One region of the Cytobacillus sp. QJM3NY_8 genome, then DNA from elsewhere that is predicted to be linked to it. Evidence: predicted binding sites of a transcription regulator. Region 1 holds the regulator's gene; each other region holds the start of a gene.
What was found. Region 1 encodes Rex, which represses fermentation and respiration genes when NADH is low (regulators of the CRP and FNR family bind a similar motif). Its sites were predicted from a motif close to TTGTGAAATATTTCACAA; they were not measured.
Positions count from the first base shown of each region.

Region 1 (6,814 bases):
CCTCCTCAAAAATTTTAGCTTTATTCTTTAATAATCTTCGTCTGATCGGCGATTAGCCAATTACAGCAAGAATGTCATTTTCGCGTAAAATTAAATACTCTTTGCCTTCGTACTTCACTTCAGTACCAGCATATTTTGAGAAGATGATACGATCGCCGTCAGCAACTTCAAGGGCAACACGCTCACCATTTTCAAGAACGCGGCCAGTTCCTACAGCTACAACTTTACCTTCTTGAGGCTTTTCTTTAGCAGTGTCCGGCAGTACGATGCCGCTTGCAGTTTTTTCTTCAGTTTCAACAAGCTCGATAATAATTCGATCACCTAGTGGCTTTAACAAGTGAAACAACCTCCTCAAATAATATGTAAATATTTTTATTTATTAGCACTCTCTCTGTATGAGTGCTAACACAATTATTATATTAATGAATCTCATTTCTATTTGCAAGGGTGAAGCTTAAATTTTTTAGAAAAAATTTCATTCGCCCATACACGCTATTTTTCGACACAGACAACCTCTTAAGTATGCTTCGGAACTCTTCACTTTACCCATAGTATTTTCCTGCTTTGATGCTGATATTTGAAACCCGCTCCTTATTAAGAGTACAATGGCTTTAGGACTTGTTTTCCAACACTCAGAATAAGGAGTATAACATTTTGAAGAAGGAATATTGGTTTATATTAATAGCTTATATTGCCATGCAGCTGTCCAGTTTGTTTGGCGTTCCGCTTGTGTTATTTATTGCAGATGCCCTTGGACAGAACCCCGAAAACATGCAGATCCTGGCTGTAGCCTACTGGCTTGTCATCAGTTTTACGGTTACACTGATCATTACGCTTCTATTATTAAGAAAAGAGATGAAAAAAGGCCTGAATAGGGATGCATCTTCCGCAGCAAGCTCAGCGGGCTGGGCAGTTGGGGGTATATTTTTGGCCCTGATCGCTCAAGCTACTGCTGCCAGCATTGAAAATATGATTGGGATTGAAATGGGATCTGAGAATACGCAGCAGATTATCCGGATTATTGAAGCATCGCCAATCGTTATCTTAATTAGTTCGGTCATTGGGCCAATACTTGAGGAGATTGTCTTTAGAAAAGTTATTTTCGGTTCTCTCCATAAGCGCTTCAACTTCTTCTTATCGGCCCTGATCAGCTCAGTCATTTTTGCACTTGCCCATTTCGAGCCTGAACATGTACTGCTGTACTCGGCAATGGGGTTCACCTTTGCTTTCTTATATGTCAAAACGAAGCGGATTATTGTGCCGATTTTTGCCCATGTGGCGATGAACACCTTTGTTGCGGTTATCCAGCTGAATCAGGATAATATGCAAAAATGGTTAGAAGAAATGGAAAAAATGCAGAGCTTTATCAGCTTTTTCTAGCATAGGGAAATGCTTTGCAGAGTTTTAAACTTACTGGGGGATTTTGATGAGAAGCACACCTTTGTTTTCAGGCTTTATTTACATCCTTCTCGGATGCCTTTTCACTTTTATAGCCATACAGAATACCCAGCGTGAAGAAACCTGGGGATTCTTTACTTATTTTCTGATTATAATTGCCACATTCGATTTTGGCACCGGACTGCGGATGGTTGGCCTGCATTTTAAAATGAAAAATAAAATAAAAAAATGAGCCCCCAAAAGGCTCATTTTTTTACATTTCTTCCGGATAGTTTTTCAGAAAATAAACCAGTGACTGCAATTCTACTGCCAGATCGATATGGTGAATCCGAATCGAGGCTGGCACAGTGAGCCTCGCAGGTGTAAAATTAAGGATTCCTTTTATTTTCGCATTCACCATCCGATCGGTAATAGCCTGGGCAGGCGGTGCCGGCACCGTTAAAATCGCCACCTGAATATTATTATTTATAATAACTTCTTCAAGGTCATCCATATGATGGACCGGTACATCACCGATTTTCGTGCCAACCTTACTCTCATCAACATCAAAGGCTACTTCTATTTTGGTATTATTATTTTTAAGAAAATTATAGTTAAGAAAGGCTGTTCCTAAATTCCCTACCCCGATCAAAGCTACTTTAGTCAGCTCATCCTGGTCAAGAGTCTTCCGAAAGAAGCCCAGCAGGTAATTCACATTATATCCATATCCTTTTTTTCCTAACGCACCAAAGTACGAAAAATCGCGGCGGATTGTTGCAGAATCTACCTTTACCGCCTCACTCAATTCTGCTGAAGAGACTCTTTGTTTGCCTGATGAGTGAAGGTTTTTTAGAAAGCGGTAGTATAAAGGCAGCCGTTTAGCTGTTGCCTGCGGTATCTTAATTGGTTCATTGGCCATTCGTCCATCCCCATTTCTTATGATGAATTAATTTCTTTTAAAATCTCCGTTTTTTCCGCCTGTTTTCTCTATTAAAAAGGTTGGCCCAATCACCATTCCTTTATCTACAGCCTTGCACATGTCATAAACGGTCAGCGCACAGACAGAAGCGGCTGTTAACGCTTCCATTTCCACACCCGTATTTCCCTTCGTTTTTACAGAAGCAGTAATGATCAGGACATACTCTTCCTCTTCCGCCTTCCATGAAAATGAAATGTCCACGCCCTTAAGCGGCAGCGGATGGCACATCGGAATAATGTCCCATGTTTTCTTGCTCGCCATAATGCCTGCAGTTTGTGCAACAGCGAGTACATCCCCTTTTTTCATAGAGTTGGATGTTATCTTTTCGTATATCTCCTGATTAAGAGTAATACTTGATTGAGCAATGGCTGTTCTTGCCGTTTCAGGTTTATCGCTGACATCCACCATTTTTGCCCTGCCCTCTTGATTAAAATGAGTAAAATCCGCCATTCAAAACACCTCTCTTCAAAATCATACACTATTTTTCTGTTACTTTGTATGTGCTTTGTATTGTTCCTCACATATTTATTTGCCTTTTGTCTTGATTGAATGCCCTGCAGAAGGGATTATAGTCCTGTCTCCTTTATTGCCGAACATATATGAATGAGTTACACTTACTCTATACCCGAGGTGAAAGAACATGATACTATTACAAGTCAATCAGCTGGCGAAAAATTTTGGCGCTGATCCCATTTTAACCAATATAAAGCTTGAAGTACAAACCAGGGACAGGATTGCGCTAGTAGGGCGCAATGGTGCAGGAAAGTCCACCCTTTTGAAAATTATTGCCGGACAAATGACATATGACTCCGGTGAGATTATAAAGCCAAAGGAAGTAACAATTGGCTATCTTGCACAAAATACCGGCCTGGAATCAGAGTTATCCATTTGGGATGAAATGCTGACTGTTTTTAGTCATCTGCAGAAGCAGGAAAAACAGCTTCGCAGCCTTGAAGAACAAATGGCAGACCCTGATGTCCTAAATAACTCTGATGCCTATGAACGCATCTTAAAAGAATACGACAAGCTTCAGGTTGATTTCAAAGAAAATGGCGGCTATCAATATGAGGCAGATATCCGTTCCATTCTCCACGGACTCAACTTCAGCTCAATGGGCTATGACACTAAAATTTCATCATTGAGCGGCGGACAGCGTACCAGATTGGCCCTTGGTAAACTTTTGCTGACAAAGCCTGATATCTTAATACTGGACGAGCCTACCAACCACCTGGATATTGAAACATTATCATGGCTCGAACAGTACCTGCAGGGATACAACGGTGCCATTCTAATCGTATCCCATGACCGATATTTCCTTGATAAGGTCGTTTCCCAGGTTTACGAGATTTCCCGCCGCCAAATAAGAAAGTACCCAGGAAACTACAGTTCCTATCTCGATCAAAAAGCGGCTAACTTTGAAAGAGAAATGAAGCAATTCGAGAAACAGCAGGAAGAGATCGCTAAGCTGCAGGATTTTATCCAGCGAAATCTTGCCCGTGCTTCCACAACCAAAAGGGCACAAAGCCGCAGAAAGCAGCTTGCCAGAATGGACGTGATGGACAGGCCGCTGGGAGACGAGAAATCAGCTTCTTTTGGCTTTGACATTGAACGGCAATCAGGCAATGAGGTTTTAAATATACATTCTCTTGCTATTGGCTATGAAGAGATAGTGAGCGAGAATATTTCACTGCGACTGGCAAGAGGTGACAGCATTGCACTGGTGGGGCCCAATGGAATTGGCAAATCCACCTTGCTCAAAACCATCATCAAAAAGATCTCTTCTTTTTCCGGGGAGATACAGTACGGTTCCAATGTGACAATTGGCTACTATGACCAGGAACAGGCGGAACTCACCAGCAATAAAAGAGTCCTGAACGAATTATGGGATGAATACCCGCTAAAACCGGAAAAGGAAATCCGGACAATACTTGGGAACTTTCTTTTCTCTGGTGATGATGTTCTTAAAACTGTTTCAACACTGAGCGGCGGTGAAAAGGCACGTCTTGCGCTTGCGAAGCTTATGATGCAGAAAGCCAATTTCTTAATCCTCGACGAGCCTACAAACCATTTGGATCTGGATAGCAAAGAAATTCTTGAAAATGCATTGATCAATTATCCTGGAACGATTCTCTTTGTATCTCATGACCGATATTTTATCAACAGAATCACAACAAAGGTAGTTGAACTTTCCAGTATTGGGGCAACAGAGTATCTCGGCGATTATGATTATTATGTGGAAAAAAAGCAGGAACAAGAGGAACTGCTTGCACTTAATGAGCAAGATGAATCCACGGCATCACAGCCTGTTAAGCAGGACAAAAATAATTATCAGCAGGATAAAGAAGCCAAAAAGCTCGAACGCCAACGAAAAAGAAGAATGGAAGAAATTGAAGTGCAAATAGAAGGATTGGAGAAAGTAATCGATATGAATGATCAGCTTCTCTGTGATCCGAATGTTTATCAAGACCATGAAAAAGTGATGGGTATCACAAATGAAACTGATCAAGCAAAAGCTAAGCTGGAAGAATTGATGGAAGAATGGACACTTTTAGCTGATGATTAATAAAAGAAAATTCATAACTTTTAGACTGGTAGAATAGTCACTGCCAGTCTTTTCTATTATCCACAGAGATAATCACAAGAAAAACGCAGTTATATATACTCTCCACAGACTTTTCCACATTATCCACAATTTAAACTGTTTTTATCCACATTACCAACATAATATTCTGAAATAAATGATTTTATCCACAGAAAAAGCCCCCTATGCGGTCGGGGACTTTTTCCTAATTTATTTATCATTGTGGATAGTGATGTCCAAACCGGGATTGGCATTTAAATCAAGTCCGGCGAATTGTCCTTTTTCAAACAGCACACTTCCTGCTGCACCAATCATCGCTGCATTATCTGTGCATAATGTTAATGGCGGAATAATAAGCTTTATCTCCGCTTTGTCCCCAAACCTCTTTTCCAAAGAAGCTCGAAGTCCTTTATTCGCCGCAACTCCGCCTGCGAGCAGCAGCTGCTTCACCTGATATTCTTCAACAGCTCTTTCTGTTTTCGTTACTAAGACATCAATGACACTTTCCTGGAAGCTTGCAGCAAGATCTTCCGGCACAATGGTCTCACCACGCTGCTCAGCATTGTGAACAGTGTTGATAACGGCAGACTTTAAGCCGCTGAAGCTAAAATCGTATGAACCTTCTTCCAGCCATGCTCTCGGAAGCTGAATGGTCGGGTTCCCTTCATGAGCGAGTCTGTCAATGTGAGGACCGCCTGGATATGGCAGATTTAATGTCCGGGCAACTTTATCATATGCCTCTCCTGCAGCATCATCCCTTGTCTCTCCAATCACTTGGAAATGGCCATGCTCCTTCATATAGACAAGCTCTGTATGACCGCCTGAGACTACCAGGGACAGTAATGGAAATTCCATTTCTTCAACCAATCGATTGGCATAAATATGTCCAGCAATATGATGCACGCCTACAAGAGGGATACCATGAGCAAAAGCAACTGCTTTAGCGGCATTAACCCCGATCAGCAGCGCGCCTACAAGGCCAGGTCCTTCAGTCACAGCAATTGCTGAAAGATCTGAATATGTAATGCCTGCCTTATATAATGCTTCTTCCAACACTATAGTTATCTGTTCAACATGATGGCGGGAAGCGATTTCCGGAACTACTCCCCCAAAACGTTTATGGCTTTCTATTTGGGATGCAACTATATTGGCTGAGATTTCACGGCCATTCTTAATGATGGCAACAGCCGTCTCATCACAGCTTGTTTCAATCCCCATGATCCATTGATCTTTATTCATTATAAATTCACCCACATTACTAAAGCATCTTCTTGATTATCAGTGTAGTAGTTCTTCCTTATGGCTCCATTTTGAAAACCAAGCTTTCGGTACAAGGCCTGAGCTGTAAAGTTAGATACCCTTACTTCCAGAGTCATCGTGATGGCCCCCATTTCAGACGCAATCTCCATTAACTTTCGCATAAGAGCTTCTCCAAGCTTTCTCCCGCGATATTCAGGGAGCAGCGCAACATTTGTGATATGAGCTTCGTCCACTACGATCCATGCTCCACAGTAGCCTATAACTTTATTTTCTTCTTCTAAAACAACATACAATGCAAACTGATTTTGTGTTAATTCGTTAAAAAAAGCTTCCCTGCTCCAGGGTGTTGCAAAGGACTTATGTTCTATTTCCAAAACATCATCAATATCCTCTTCATTCATAAAACGGAAAGTTAAGGATTTATTCATACGTTCGCTTCCTCATCACTATAGCTTTTTTTCTTGGTTTGCTTTTATCCAATTGGCTTCAGCTTCTGCAATCCTAATATAATTAGGAACAAAAGAGTGAACTTCCTCAGGCTCTCTGTCTCTGCCTAACAAGGCAAGTTCTGCCGGCCTTGGATTATGTTCTGCAGGCGAAGCGTACACAGCCAGGTC
Region 1 is NZ_CM149681.1:276,279-283,092, reverse strand. Features, by position in the region: gene groES (co-chaperone GroES) at 53-337, opposite strand; gene AC0VZ9_RS01580 (lysostaphin resistance A-like protein) at 655-1,380, shown strand; gene AC0VZ9_RS01575 (YdiK family protein) at 1,427-1,630, shown strand; gene AC0VZ9_RS01570 (redox-sensing transcriptional repressor Rex) at 1,652-2,296, opposite strand; gene moaC (cyclic pyranopterin monophosphate synthase MoaC) at 2,324-2,806, opposite strand; gene AC0VZ9_RS01560 (ABC-F family ATP-binding cassette domain-containing protein) at 2,997-4,919, shown strand; gene tsaD (tRNA (adenosine(37)-N6)-threonylcarbamoyltransferase complex transferase subunit TsaD) at 5,148-6,176, opposite strand; gene rimI (ribosomal protein S18-alanine N-acetyltransferase) at 6,176-6,625, opposite strand; gene tsaB (tRNA (adenosine(37)-N6)-threonylcarbamoyltransferase complex dimerization subunit type 1 TsaB) at 6,644-6,814, opposite strand, start outside.

Region 2 (6,814 bases), 200 kb from region 1:
CATAATCCCCAGCGCTCTGTCCATCTAGGTGTTGGCGCTTCATCCTCTTCCACTTCCGCAACAGGGAATTCTGTGTTTCCTTTTGGCGCAAAGAACATGAGGTAGAATACAGCATATACCTGCATAAGTACACCGATCATCAGAAGGGTACCACCGATAGCCAGGAAGAACAGATAAGGATCCCAGCTTAAAGCAGTTGCATTGTCAAAGTATGTTGAATAAGAAGTTCTTCTTGGAGAACCCAGCAGACCCACCCAGTGCATCGCACCGGACATGATGATCATACCGAGCGTCCATATGATCGTTTGTATAACCCCAAGTTTATTAATCTGCGGTGTCAGCATTCTTTTTGATACATAAGGAATAAGCCAGTAGCTGATACCGAAGAACGTCATGACCACAGACATGCCAAGTGTTAAGTGGAAATGACCGACAATCCACATTGTGTTATGAACTACCTGGTTCAATTGGTTTGTGCTTTGTACTATTCCGCCGGCTCCGGCAGGAATAAAAGCAGCCATCGCGATAAATGGCGCGAGGAATCGAACATCTCCCCAAGGAAGTTTCTTATACCAGCCGACAAGACCTCTTCCGCCTTTCTTTCTCGCTGTACGCTCAAATACTGCAAACATAGCATAAGCAGTCATTAATGAAGGGAAGCCAATTGCCAAACTCATAAACACGTGCATGTATTTCACAGGTTCAGAAATACCAGGATCAATAATCTGATGATGGAAGCCGCCGGTAATATTCATAATTACAAGTGCAATAACCACAATTCTTGTTAAAAGGTCATTCCACCTACGGCCGCCAATAATCTTCGGCACTATGACATACCAGGCAGAGACCGCTGTTAAATACCAGATGTTTACCAGCGTATGGCCGAACGCCCAGAACAGCGTGCGTGCAACCATGACATTTATTGTCTCCACCCATCCAAAAGCCCAAGGGATAATGGTAAAAACCTCAATGGCTACAGGTATGCTTCCAAAGAATAAGAGAACAAATACACCGGTTGCAAAGAAAGAAAGAATAGGGATATGCTGGCCGGGATTCCTCTTTCGCCAGCTAGCCACATTAATAAAGGCACCAAAGGCGCACATCCATACACCCAATACAATGAAGACTAAACCGATATAGAAAATGGGTGAAGCAGCCATTGGCGGATAGAACGTATACATAACAGATGCTTCATTCATTAAAATCGGAATCACAGCTAGGACAAATCCGAAAATCTTCATCCAGAAGCCGATCCAAGCCATCTTTCTTACCTTAGGAAGCAGGCCTCCCAGAGTATGAGATAATCCAGCATAAAAGTAACCAATTGTGAAGAAAGCCGACAGTACGACTACCAGCAGCAGACCGTGAGCTGTAAGAACCTGATAATAGTTCAGCCATGCCGGCAATTCCAGCATTCCAGCCCGATTCAGCCCTTGCAATAGTCCAAGTATTCCGCCAAGCAGGATGGCTAAGAAAGCAACAGATAAATATGATTTCGTTATTTTTGCATCCTCCAGGCTAATTCCCATAACTTTATTTGCTTTATCCTTAAATGCTTGTGTTTTTCCTGTTTGCTTAATAACTGTTTCCACTGTTTATCCCCCCTTTATTTCACCGTAATGGTGGTGCTCATCATCTGATGACCCGCACCGCAGTACTCATTGCAAAGAACCAAATATTCACCTGGCTTTTCAAATTTCTGTATGATCTTTTGTACATAGCCAGGCACAACCATTGCATTTAGGTTCGTGTCAGCGACTTGAAAGCCATGCACGACATCTTTAGATGTCATGGTAAAATGAACTGTCGATCCTGCAGGCACTTCAATTTCATTTGGGGTAAAGCTGAATACCTGAAGAATCATAACTACTTCATACTCATTCTCGCCTATCTTCTTAATCCCAGGATTATCGAACGGCGCTGTTTCATCCACTTTTTGAGGATCAATTCGCTCTCCATAGCTTGGCGGCCCCATCTCCAGGGCGAATGTCTGATAGCCCGTAATCAGCATGAATCCAATAATCATTCCAAAGCTTAATATCAGCCATACCTTCTCCGACCGATGCATCATTTTATATCCCCCCTATAATCTGGCCATGTACAGGCCATACACAATTAAATAAGTAACAAAGATCCCAAGCCCCACAACTGTAACTGAAAAGAACGTACCCCTTAGAGAGTTATGTTCCTTTGAACTGCTCTGGACCACTTTTCGCGTTTCCACCTTCCATCAGCTCCTTAGCTTTGTTACCTACATCATAGTTGAGAAGGGTTTTCATAAAAGTGAAATGAATCACACTTTTTTCATATATCTTCGCAGGCAAAAATGCTGAAATACTAACAAAAGCACAGTAATATCAAGGCTTTCTTCCAATGAATTTTGTACTGGCAAGCATAACGATTCACAAATAATTCACAAAAAGTTAATTCACCTGATTTGTAATGAATCTCAAGCTTTAAAAGATTAATGTAAAGAACATAAGGATTTGAGATTTTAAGTTAGAATTTTGATGAAGTATGTAAACTATCGTCTTAAACTAATCGGCAGGTTAATAAAATTTAAGGAAAACTGGGGGATATTTTGGATGTTTTGTAATTTTGGCTTTTTCATTAACAGCTGGAGCATTCTTGAAATATTTTCAGATGATAAAGTTAAGGAACTGAATAATAGAGGAAAAGAGTTGGAAGATAAAACAGAATGAAAATCAAGCGGCCGATACTAACCTAACGAGAGATTGAATATCGTAGAGAAAAGGTGAAAAAACACAGTATGGATAAACTCCATATGTATTAGTATAATTACCAAATACCTCAAGGGACGGGATTTTACCATAGAAATATAAATCGGTCCAATAACCGTTTTATATTTCTCCAATACAAAAAAACTAACTCCTATTGGAATTAGTTTGAAAATGGTATGTATAATGGTGGGCCTAAATGGACTCGAACCATCGACCTCACGCTTATCAGGCGTGCGCTCTAACCAGCTGAGCTATAGGCCCATATGTTGGAGCGGGTGAAGGGAATCGAACCCTCATCATCAGCTTGGAAGGCTGAGGTTTTACCACTAAACTACACCCGCATATGATTATGGTTTGGAGGCAACACCCGGATTTGAACCGGGGATGGAGGTTTTGCAGACCTCTGCCTTACCACTTGGCTATGCTGCCTTAAAAATGGCTGGGCTAGCAGGATTCGAACCTGCGAGTGACGGAGTCAAAGTCCGGTGCCTTACCGCTTGGCTATAGCCCAATAATATTGCTGTCAAAAAGAATAATGGGGCGATTGATGGGAATCGAACCCACGAGTGTCGGAGCCACAATCCGATGCGTTAACCACTTCGCCACAACCGCCACTATCCTACTGGCAGGGGTAGCAGGAATCGAACCCACATCAAAGGTTTTGGAGACCTTCGTTTTACCATTAAACTATACCCCTATATAAATGGTGGAGGGGGGCAGATTCGAACTGCCGAACCCGAAGGAGCGGATTTACAGTCCGCCGCGTTTAGCCACTTCGCTACCCCTCCACGTCTGATAAGACTTAGGAAATGGTGGCTCAGGACGGAATCGAACCGCCGACACAAGGATTTTCAGTCCTTTGCTCTACCGACTGAGCTACTGAGCCACATATTATTTACTTTTTGTAAAAATGGCGGTCCGGACGGGACTCGAACCCGCGACCTCCTGCGTGACAGGCAGGCATTCTAACCAACTGAACTACCGGACCAGATTGCGGGGGCAGGATTTGAACCTACGACCTTCGGGTTATGAGCCCGACGAGCTACCGGACTGCTCCACCCCGCGATAGTATTATTAATGTGATTATTCTATGCTCACATCTAGCATTTCATCTCGCAGCTTATTCAATGAAGTACCGCCCCGATTTCAGAAAGATTATCCAAGCAGCAACTCAATCGGTGCGCTGAAGTAATTCCTTCGAAGATTATTCGGTCGTGCTCCACCCCGCGATAGTATTATTAAATAAAATATGGAGGAGGAAAGGGGATTCGAACCCCTGCGCGGTTTGACCCGCCTGTCGGTTTTCAAGACCGATCCCTTCAGCCGGACTTGGGTATTCCTCCGATATGATACAAAATAAGCATATTGGTAGCGGCGGAGGGGATCGAACCCCCGACCTCACGGGTATGAACCGTACGCTCTAGCCAGCTGAGCTACACCGCCAATGTGACTAAATATTTATGGTGGAGCCTAGCGGGATCGAACCGCTGACCTCCTGCGTGCAAAGCAGGCGCTCTCCCAGCTGAGCTAAGGCCCCATGTAATAAAAGAAGTGTCCCTGGTCGGGAAGACAGGATTCGAACCTGCGACCCCTTGGTCCCAAACCAAGTGCTCTACCAAGCTGAGCTACTCCCCGTAATATGGCGCGCCCGAGAGGAGTCGAACCCCTAACCTTTTGATCCGTAGTCAAACGCTCTATCCAATTGAGCTACGGGCGCAAAATAATGGAGCGGAAGACGGGATTCGAACCCGCGACCCCCACCTTGGCAAGGTGATGTTCTACCACTGAACTACTTCCGCTTAAAATGGTGCGGGTGAAGGGAGTCGAACCCCCACGCCTTGCGGCGCCAGATCCTAAGTCTGGTGCGTCTGCCAATTCCGCCACACCCGCAATATGAAATTAAAATGGTGAGCCATGAAGGACTCGAACCTTCGACCCTCTGATTAAAAGTCAGATGCTCTACCGACTGAGCTAATGGCTCATACTTTTATGAGATTTCCTAAATTCTGATAAGTACAGTCAGATGTTCCAAAGCTAAACCGCTTTGTCACAGATTGCTATTCGGGTGAAGAGTCTCACTGATGCTGCAATCTGCTCTACCGACTGAGCTAATGGCTCATACCTTAAGAGTAGCAAATAGCTTTTTCAAAAGTTATGGTGGAGGATGACGGGATCGAACCGCCGACCCTCTGCTTGTAAGGCAGATGCTCTCCCAGCTGAGCTAATCCTCCAAAATGGTGACCCCTACGGGATTCGAACCCGTGTTACCGCCGTGAAAGGGCGGTGTCTTAACCGCTTGACCAAGGGGCCATATATAATTACCCAATTAGGGTGCCCGGCAGCGTCCTACTCTCACAAGGGGACAGCCCCTAACTACCATCGGCGCTGAGAAGCTTAACTTCCGTGTTCGGTATGGGAACGGGTGTGACCTTCTCGCTATCGCCACCGGACTATTTGGTTGAAGAAACTTCGTTCCCTCAAAACTAGATAATGCATGAAGAAGCATTTGCCGAGTATTCACCAATGACTTGTCTAGCTTCGGCTCCTAACTTCTCGGCCGTTTCGATCCGTCCCTCCAAATCCCAAAACCAGGATTTGAATGGCCGGCTCTCCAACGTCTCTCGAAGTTGAACAGTCGCCTCCGCTTTTCGTTTTGGTTAAGTCCTCGATCGATTAGTATCAGTCAGCTCCACATGTCGCCACGCTTCCACCTCTGACCTATCAACCTGATCATCTTTCAGGGATCTTACTAGCTTGACGCTATGGGAAATCTCATCTCGAGGGGGGCTTCATGCTTAGATGCTTTCAGCACTTATCCCTTCCGCACATAGCTACCCAGCGATGCCTTTGGCAAGACAACTGGTACACCAGCGGTGCGTCCATCCCGGTCCTCTCGTACTAAGGACAGCTCCTCTCAAATTTCCTGCGCCCACGACGGATAGGGACCGAACTGTCTCACGACGTTCTGAACCCAGCTCGCGTACCGCTTTAATGGGCGAACAGCCCAACCCTTGGGACCGACTACAGCCCCAGGATGCGATGAGCCGACATCGAGGTGCCAAACCTCCCCGTCGATGTGGACTCTTGGGGGAGATAAGCCTGTTATCCCCGGGGTAGCTTTTATCCGTTGAGCGATGGCCCTTCCATGCGGAACCACCGGATCACTAAGCCCGACTTTCGTCCCTGCTCGACTTGTAGGTCTCGCAGTCAAGCTCCCTTGTGCCTTTACACTCTGCGAATGATTTCCAACCATTCTGAGGGAACCTTTGGGCGCCTCCGTTACTTTTTAGGAGGCGACCGCCCCAGTCAAACTGCCCACCTGACACTGTCTCCCGCCCCGATAAGGGGCGCGGGTTAGAATTTCAATACAGCCAGGGTAGTATCCCACCGACGCCTCCACCGAAGCTGGCGCTCCGGCTTCTCAGGCTCCTACCTATCCTGTACAAGCTGTACCAAAATTCAATATCAGGCTACAGTAAAGCTCCACGGGGTCTTTCCGTCCTGTCGCGGGTAACCTGCATCTTCACAGGTACTATAATTTCACCGAGTCTCTCGTTGAGACAGTGCCCAGATCGTTACGCCTTTCGTGCGGGTCGGAACTTACCCGACAAGGAATTTCGCTACCTTAGGACCGTTATAGTTACGGCCGCCGTTTACTGGGGCTTCGATTCAAAGCTTCGCTTGCGCTAACCTCTCCTCTTAACCTTCCAGCACCGGGCAGGCGTCAGCCCCTATACTTCGCCTTGCGGCTTCGCAGAGACCTGTGTTTTTGCTAAACAGTCGCCTGGGCCTATTCACTGCGGCTCATCAGGGCTATTCACCCTAATGAGCACCCCTTCTCCCGAAGTTACGGGGTCATTTTGCCGAGTTCCTTAACGAGAGTTCTCTCGCTCACCTTAGGATTCTCTCCTCGCCTACCTGTGTCGGTTTGCGGTACGGGCACCTTTTCCCTCGCTAGAGGCTTTTCTTGGCAGTGTGGAATCAGGAACTTCGGTACTAAATTTCCCTCGCCGTCACAGCTCAGCCTGTGTGGTAACGGGATTTGCCTCGTTACCGGCCTAACTGCTTGGACG
Region 2 is NZ_CM149681.1:481,107-487,920, reverse strand. Features, by position in the region: gene AC0VZ9_RS02585 (cbb3-type cytochrome c oxidase subunit I) at 1-1,592, opposite strand, end outside; gene AC0VZ9_RS02580 (cytochrome c oxidase subunit II) at 1,607-2,071, opposite strand; gene AC0VZ9_RS02575 (cytochrome c oxidase subunit 2A) at 2,084-2,224, opposite strand; tRNA gene AC0VZ9_RS02570 (tRNA-Ile) at 2,926-3,002, opposite strand; tRNA gene AC0VZ9_RS02565 (tRNA-Gly) at 3,009-3,082, opposite strand; tRNA gene AC0VZ9_RS02560 (tRNA-Cys) at 3,097-3,170, opposite strand; tRNA gene AC0VZ9_RS02555 (tRNA-Gln) at 3,178-3,252, opposite strand; tRNA gene AC0VZ9_RS02550 (tRNA-His) at 3,278-3,353, opposite strand; tRNA gene AC0VZ9_RS02545 (tRNA-Trp) at 3,365-3,438, opposite strand; tRNA gene AC0VZ9_RS02540 (tRNA-Tyr) at 3,446-3,529, opposite strand; tRNA gene AC0VZ9_RS02535 (tRNA-Phe) at 3,552-3,627, opposite strand; tRNA gene AC0VZ9_RS02530 (tRNA-Asp) at 3,653-3,729, opposite strand; tRNA gene AC0VZ9_RS02525 (tRNA-Met) at 3,733-3,806, opposite strand; tRNA gene AC0VZ9_RS02520 (tRNA-Ser) at 3,992-4,084, opposite strand; tRNA gene AC0VZ9_RS02515 (tRNA-Met) at 4,108-4,184, opposite strand; tRNA gene AC0VZ9_RS02510 (tRNA-Ala) at 4,203-4,278, opposite strand; tRNA gene AC0VZ9_RS02505 (tRNA-Pro) at 4,300-4,376, opposite strand; tRNA gene AC0VZ9_RS02500 (tRNA-Arg) at 4,382-4,458, opposite strand; tRNA gene AC0VZ9_RS02495 (tRNA-Gly) at 4,466-4,540, opposite strand; tRNA gene AC0VZ9_RS02490 (tRNA-Leu) at 4,547-4,631, opposite strand; tRNA gene AC0VZ9_RS02485 (tRNA-Lys) at 4,647-4,722, opposite strand; tRNA gene AC0VZ9_RS02480 (tRNA-Val) at 4,897-4,972, opposite strand; tRNA gene AC0VZ9_RS02475 (tRNA-Glu) at 4,977-5,051, opposite strand; rRNA gene rrf (5S ribosomal RNA) at 5,075-5,191, opposite strand; rRNA gene AC0VZ9_RS02465 (23S ribosomal RNA) at 5,395-6,814, opposite strand, start outside.
Region 2: the regulator Rex is predicted to act here: its motif matches at 2,282-2,299, upstream of AC0VZ9_RS02575 (cytochrome c oxidase subunit 2A).

Region 3 (6,814 bases), 1.8 Mb from region 1:
TCACATTCCACTCTCTTTCGTGCGAGAAACAATCGCTTCGGAAATGTAAAATACCGATAGAATATTATATTGATTGCCAGAATTATTGTGATTGCCGCAAAGAAGAATTATGAAGCCTTCTGCTCCGCAAAAGATGCAGGCTGAACTGCTTTTTTTCCTTTAGCAACATTGAATACGATATTTAAAAGAATTGCTGTCACACTGCCAGCCACTATACCGTTATCAGTCAGGATACGCACACTGGAAGGCATTTGCGCGAATAGTTCAGGAACGGCTGTTACTCCCAATCCCATCCCGACAGAGCAGGCAATGATTAATAAATTTTCCTGAGAGGAGAACTCTACCTTGCTGAGCATTTTTATTCCATAGGCGACTACCATACCGAACATAGCTACCATTGCGCCTCCTAAAACAGGAGTAGGAATAATGGTTGTCAATGCGCCGATTTTCGGAACTAGCCCAAGCAGTACAAGAAAAGCCCCTGCTGTATATATGACATTTTTTGTTTTAACGCCTGACATCTGAAGAAGTCCGACGTTTTGCGAATATGTTGTATAAGGAAAAGCATTAAAGACAGCACCAAGGATAATCGCAAGTCCTTCGGCACGATAGCCATTTGACAGATCTTTCTCTTCCAATTTTTCTTCACAGATATCACCAAGGGCAAAGTATACGCCCGTAGATTCAACTAAACTGACCATTGCTACGAGTATCATTGTGAGGATCGCTGTCACCTCAAATGTCGGCATGCCGAAATAGAAAGGGGATGGCATATGAAACCAGGAAGCTTCCCCAACAGCGGAGAAATCTACCATGCCCATAAAAAACGCAGTAATGGTGCCAGCAGCCAGCCCCAGCAAAATGGCAATCGCTCGAACAAAGCCTTTAAAGAATCGGAAAAGTACTATGATGAACAGCAAAGTGCCAAAAGCCAATGCTATATTTGTCAGGGAACCAAAGTCAGGGCTTCCCTCACCTCCAGCCATATTATTCATTGCTACAGGAATTAACGTAATCCCTATAATGGTAACTACAGACCCTGTTACAACAGGCGGAAAAAATTTAACCAGTTTTCCAAAATACTTTGAAACAGCTACAACGAAAATACCAGAAACCAGAATAGAACCATAGATAGCAGGTATTCCATACTGCCCTCCGATCGCAATCATCGGTCCAACGGCCGTAAATGTGCAGCCCAGAACTACAGGAAGGCCAATCCCAAAAAATTTACTGCGCCATACTTGAAGGAGTGTTGCAATTCCGCACATAAAAATATCAATGGAAACAAGATAAGTAAGCTGTTCCCCTGTTAAGCCAAGTGCACCTCCTACAATCAATGGTACAATTACCGCGCCTGCATACATGGCAAGGACATGCTGAATTCCCAATGAAGCAATTTTAAGCGGATTCTGATTCATCGTATCATTTCCTCCATATTCTTTGCTGTATTATCAAAGCTGATCATGCCGTTTTCAAGTGAGTCAATAATAGCTAAGGACTCGACCCGGAATCCCTTTTCCCTCAGCAGCTGTCCGCCATTTTGAAAGCCTTTTTCAATAACGATTCCAATCCCTGCAATTCCTGATCCCGCTTTTTTTACTATATCCGCAAGACCTAGTGCTGCCTGTCCATTCGCCAGAAAATCATCGATTATAAGGACATTATCTTTTTCTGATAGATATTTCTTTGAAACAGAGATTTCACTTGTTTCTTCCTTAGTAAAAGAATAGACAGAGGCTGTAATCAGGTCATTTACCAGAGTGAGAGATTTTCTTTTTCTAGCGAATACAACTGGAGCATTCAGATGGAGCCCAGCCATTACAGCTGGCGCAATCCCCGAAGATTCGATAGTCAATATTTTTGTAATCCCGCTTCTGGAGAATCTATCTGCAAATTCTTTGCCGACTTCATGCATTAGCTGAGGATCTATTTGGTGGTTCAGAAAAGAATCCACCTTTAAAACTGTCGGAGATAAAACAATCCCTTCGCTCTTTATTTTTTCAATAAGCATATCCATTTTGCATCCTCCTCTATGATAGATAGCCTTCAATTACTCATTCCAGCCATATAAAAAGCCTGAAGCCCATCGCATTCACAACATAAAAATGAGTGAAGCAATGGCCTTCAGGCTAATGATCTAAGCTGCAGGCAAACAAGGATGACTTTAAACGTCCTTTACATTGCTCACTCATAGTCGGATCATTTACGGTAACCCGGTAGAAACTTGCGAGCCATATCCTCGCGATTATATGAGTGAATGTTATTAATTTATTAACATTATAACATCATTTACTAATACTTCAATCAAAAATTTAACTAAATACGAACTAAACAATATATTACCAGAAAATTGTTCGCTAATCAGATAATTCGCCCTCTTCAGTATGTTTATTTTTAAAAATTTGCCTTCCTTCTGAAGCTCAATTAAACCTTCACAGTTTTTTCACAATTCACAGGAGTTTTTTGTGACATAAATCACTTAAATATCAATTTTTCACCATTATCATAGTGTTTAAGTTACGAATGAACAATTTGTGAACTCACTGAAAGCATCTAGAATCTTCCTAAATGTTTTGTATTATGAAAGTGTAATCATTTACTTTTTCCAAATATTCGAAAGGAGTGAAAGACAATGGCGAAAACAGAACTCAGCCGAAAAACAAAAACTGAAATAGAGGATAGCTCTTCCTTAAAGGGAACGCTAGCTTCCGTTTTCTTATTAGGATTCTTCCTGATCATTACATGGGCAGGTGTTTATTCATTATTTATCAGCCGCTTTTAGAGTTAGAAAGGGGAAAAAGCCATGCATATGCATAAATTTGAAAAGGCCTGGCTCACTTTTGGAATCGGATCGCTGCTTGTTTTTCTAACAGTCTTGGGAGTCAGCGCATTTTACCTGGGCAATCAGCCCCCAAGCTGTTTGGCAACAATCGACCCTGAAAAGGTCGATACTACCGCTCCATTTAATGAGCCAGGACTGAAAAAGGTAGAAGGGAAAGATTGGGATTACGAATTGGTATACGTAGCATCTGCGTTTTCCTATAGCCCAGCTGAAGTGGAGGTTCCATATGGTGCTAAAGTGAAAATTATCGCAACAACCAAAGACGTTGTCCACGGTTTCGAAGTTGCAGGATCAAATATCAACATGATGCTAGAACCCGGCTATATCAGTGAACACATTACAACATTTGATAAAACTGGAGAATACTTAATTGTATGTAATGAATATTGCGGTGTTGGTCACCACATGATGTCGTCTAAAATTAAGGTGGTGGAATAATGTTTAATCCTTCAGCAAAATTTAAAGTTGACCGCCGTGACGGAAAATTGGCAATGGCTCACTTTTTCGTTGCATTTACAGCTTTAGCAATAGGCGGCCTTGCTGGCTTATTGCAGACTTTGGTCCGCTCCGGTAAATTCGAGCTTCCGGCAGGCATCGGGTATTACCAAATTCTCACGGTTCACGGTGTTGTACTCGGACTTGTACTTACTACCTTTTTTATAATGGGCTTCCAGTTAGCAGCAACAAGCAAAACATCAGGAACCCTTACAAATAAACAGCGAATTGCCGGCTGGGCAGGTTTTTGGCTGATGACAGCAGGAACTGTTCTTGCAGCTGTCATGATCCTGTTGAATGAAGCTACTGTTCTTTATACTTTCTATGCTCCTCTTCAGGCACATGCATTGTACTATATCGGTTTAACACTTGTTATAGTGGGAAGCTGGATTGACGGGGCAGCCATCATTATGAAGTATGCAGAATGGAGAAGAAAAAATCCCGGGCAGCCGAGTCCGTTATTAACCTTTATGTCATTGGTCAACACAATGATGTGGATTGTGGCAACAATCGGTGTAGCGTCTACTGTTCTTTTCCAGCTTCTTCCTTGGTCATTGGGGTTTGTAGAAACAGTAAATATCGGAGTCAGCCGTACTCTATTCTGGTATTTCGGACATCCGCTTGTTTACTTCTGGCTATTGCCAGCTTACATGGCCTGGTACGTTGTCATTCCTAAAGTCATCGGCGGAAAGATTTTTTCTGATTCATTGGCGCGCATGTCATTCATATTATTCCTGCTGTTTTCAATCCCTGTCGGATTTCACCATCAATTAATGGAGCCGGGAATTGACCCAGCATGGAAATTCTTACAGGTTATCCTAACATTCCTGGTTGTCATTCCATCTCTTATGACTGCATTTTCTCTTTTTGCCACTTTTGAAAGCTTTGGGCGTTCCAAAGGGGCCACAGGATTATTCGGCTGGGTAAAAAAACTGCCTTGGGGAGATGCCCGATTTACTGTTCCTTTCATCGGGATGGTTGCCTTTATACCTGCGGGAGCAGGCGGTATCGTTAATGCGTCCCACCAGATGAACCAGGTTGTCCATAACACGATTTGGGTAACCGGCCACTTTCACTTAACCGTGGCAACATCTGTAGTACTTACATTCTTTGGGGTTTCTTACTGGCTGATTCCACATCTCACAGGAAGAACATTAACAAAAGCGATGAATAAATTGGGTATCATCCAAGCAGTTATCTGGGCAATCGGAATGACATTCATGTCTGGTGCCATGCATGCTGCCGGTCTTCTGGGAGCGCCGCGCCGTTCATCATACTCTGAATATGGCGGAGCAGCACAAGCAGCAGAATGGATTCCATACCAGGTTGCACAGGCAATCGGCGGTTCTATCCTATTTATAGGCATCATCTTAATGCTTTATATCTTCATCAACCTTGCCTTTTTCGCACCAAAGGGAGAGCAGGAATTCCCTGTCGGAGAAGCTGCTGATGAAGCCGAAAAAGCTCCAATGGTATTTGAAAATTGGAAGCTTTGGCTTGGAATTACGGTTGTTCTTATTCTATTTGCCTACACCATTCCTTTTATAGATTTAATTCAAAATGCACCTCCCGGGGCTAAAGGATATAAGCTTTGGTAAAAAAAACACTCCGTTCCGATATGGACGGAGTGTTTTAGTGTTCAAGCTTGCTTGAGTCAGCCGCCCTTCCTGCATTTTTCCTTCTTGCAGGCAAATTCACAATAATTACAGAACTGAGTATCAGCAAAGCACCAGCAATCTGGACTGCACCGAGACTTTCCCCGTAAAGTGTGACTCCTAGAAGCATGGCCACGACAGGTTCAACTGTAGCAATAACAGCTGCTTTGCTTCCATCCGTTTTTTCCAGTCCCCATGTATATACAAAATAGGCGAGAACCGTAGGTACAAATCCAAGACCAATACTAAGAAACAAAACTTCAGTGTTTAGAAAGATTTCAGCTTTTGTCCACAGTCTGGTTACCGGGATTAGAAATACCGATGCAATCAGGAATGTATAAAGCGTAACTGTATACGGATGATATTTTCTTAATGCAAATTTTCCGAATATCGTATACAGTGCATAGCCAAACCCAGAACCCAATCCCGTCATAATTCCAAGCAAAGTGATATCACGGCTGCCTGCTGTTACTCCGGCAATTAGAATGCAGCCTAAAATTGTGCCTGCCACAGCTGCAATCTTTCCAAGATTTATTCCTTCCTTTAAAAACAGGTAAGATAATACAGTAACAAATGCTGGAGCTGTGTAAAGCAGAACGACAGCCATTGATATGCTGATTTGGTTCATTGCTGTGAAATAACAATAATTAAAAAAGACGATGCTCAGTATTCCGGTTCCTGCAAAAAGTCTGATGTCAGAGGCAGATTGCAATTTAAAGCAGTTCCGGAAACGCATAATTCCTATTAGGACAAGAAATATTGCTGCAAAAAAAACTCTCGCGGCCACAATTTCCATAGCCGTAAATCCATATTCTCCGAGCCCTTTAACAAAAACAGCAATAATTCCCCATAGACTTGCCCCTAACGCAATCATTATGAATGGAAGTATTTTCTTCATTATTTCTCTCCATGAAGTAAGAGGATGGCTGAGGCCACCCTCTTCTCAAATTATAATAAACACCTATTTCAACTGATAGACCTTACCGTACTTATCATATAGATAATCAATTAAATGCTGGGCATTCAGTCCTTCTCCAGTTACGTCATTTAAGATTTCAAGCGGTTTTTTCATTTTGCCGAACTGGTGCACATTTTGGGTAAACCACTCTTTGATTGGCAGCAAATTGCCCTCTTCAAGTAATTCATCATAGTTTGGCAAATCCTTTAACATGCTGTTTTTAAGCTGTGCTGCGTACATATATCCTAAAGCGTATGAAGGGAAATAACCGAAGCTTCCTCCAGCCCAATGAACATCCTGCAGAATGCCTGCTCCGTCATTTTCAGGCTTTACTCCCAAGTATTGTTCATATTTTTCATTCCAGATTGCAGGAAGGTCTTTAACTTCGATTTCATCATTGAACAAGCCCTTTTCAATTTCATATCGGATGATGATATGAAGAGGATATGTTAATTCGTCTGCTTCAATACGGATTAAAGAAGGCTTTGATTCATTAATGGCACGATAAAAAGCATCTATTGGCACATCATCAAATTGACCGCTGGCATATTCTTTAAGAAGGTCATAATTCCTTTTCCAGAAAGAAAAATGTCTTCCAACAAAGTTTTCATAAAATAATGACTGTGATTCATGAATTCCCATGGATGTTCCAGAGCATAGCGGGGTGCCCACAAGATCAGAAGAAATATTTTGTTCATACAGAGCATGCCCGCCTTCATGAATCGTGCCAAATACGGCAGTTCGGAAATCTGTTTCATCATATTTGGTTGTCACCCGGACATCACCAGGGTTTAAACCGGTCGCAAAAGGATGAACAGTCTCATCCAGTCGTCCTGCTTTAAAGTTATAACCCATTTGTTCAAG
Region 3 is NZ_CM149681.1:3,763,541-3,770,354, forward strand. Features, by position in the region: gene AC0VZ9_RS19355 (hypothetical protein) at 1-4, opposite strand, end outside; gene AC0VZ9_RS19360 (nucleobase:cation symporter-2 family protein) at 108-1,418, opposite strand; gene AC0VZ9_RS19365 (xanthine phosphoribosyltransferase) at 1,415-2,017, opposite strand; purine riboswitch at 2,172-2,273, opposite strand; gene AC0VZ9_RS19370 (cytochrome c oxidase subunit 2A) at 2,633-2,782, shown strand; gene AC0VZ9_RS19375 (cytochrome c oxidase subunit II) at 2,804-3,280, shown strand; gene AC0VZ9_RS19380 (b(o/a)3-type cytochrome-c oxidase subunit 1) at 3,280-4,935, shown strand; gene AC0VZ9_RS19385 (DMT family transporter) at 4,970-5,890, opposite strand; gene AC0VZ9_RS19390 (carboxypeptidase M32) at 5,954-6,814, opposite strand, start outside.
Region 3: the regulator Rex is predicted to act here: its motif matches at 2,464-2,481, upstream of AC0VZ9_RS19370 (cytochrome c oxidase subunit 2A).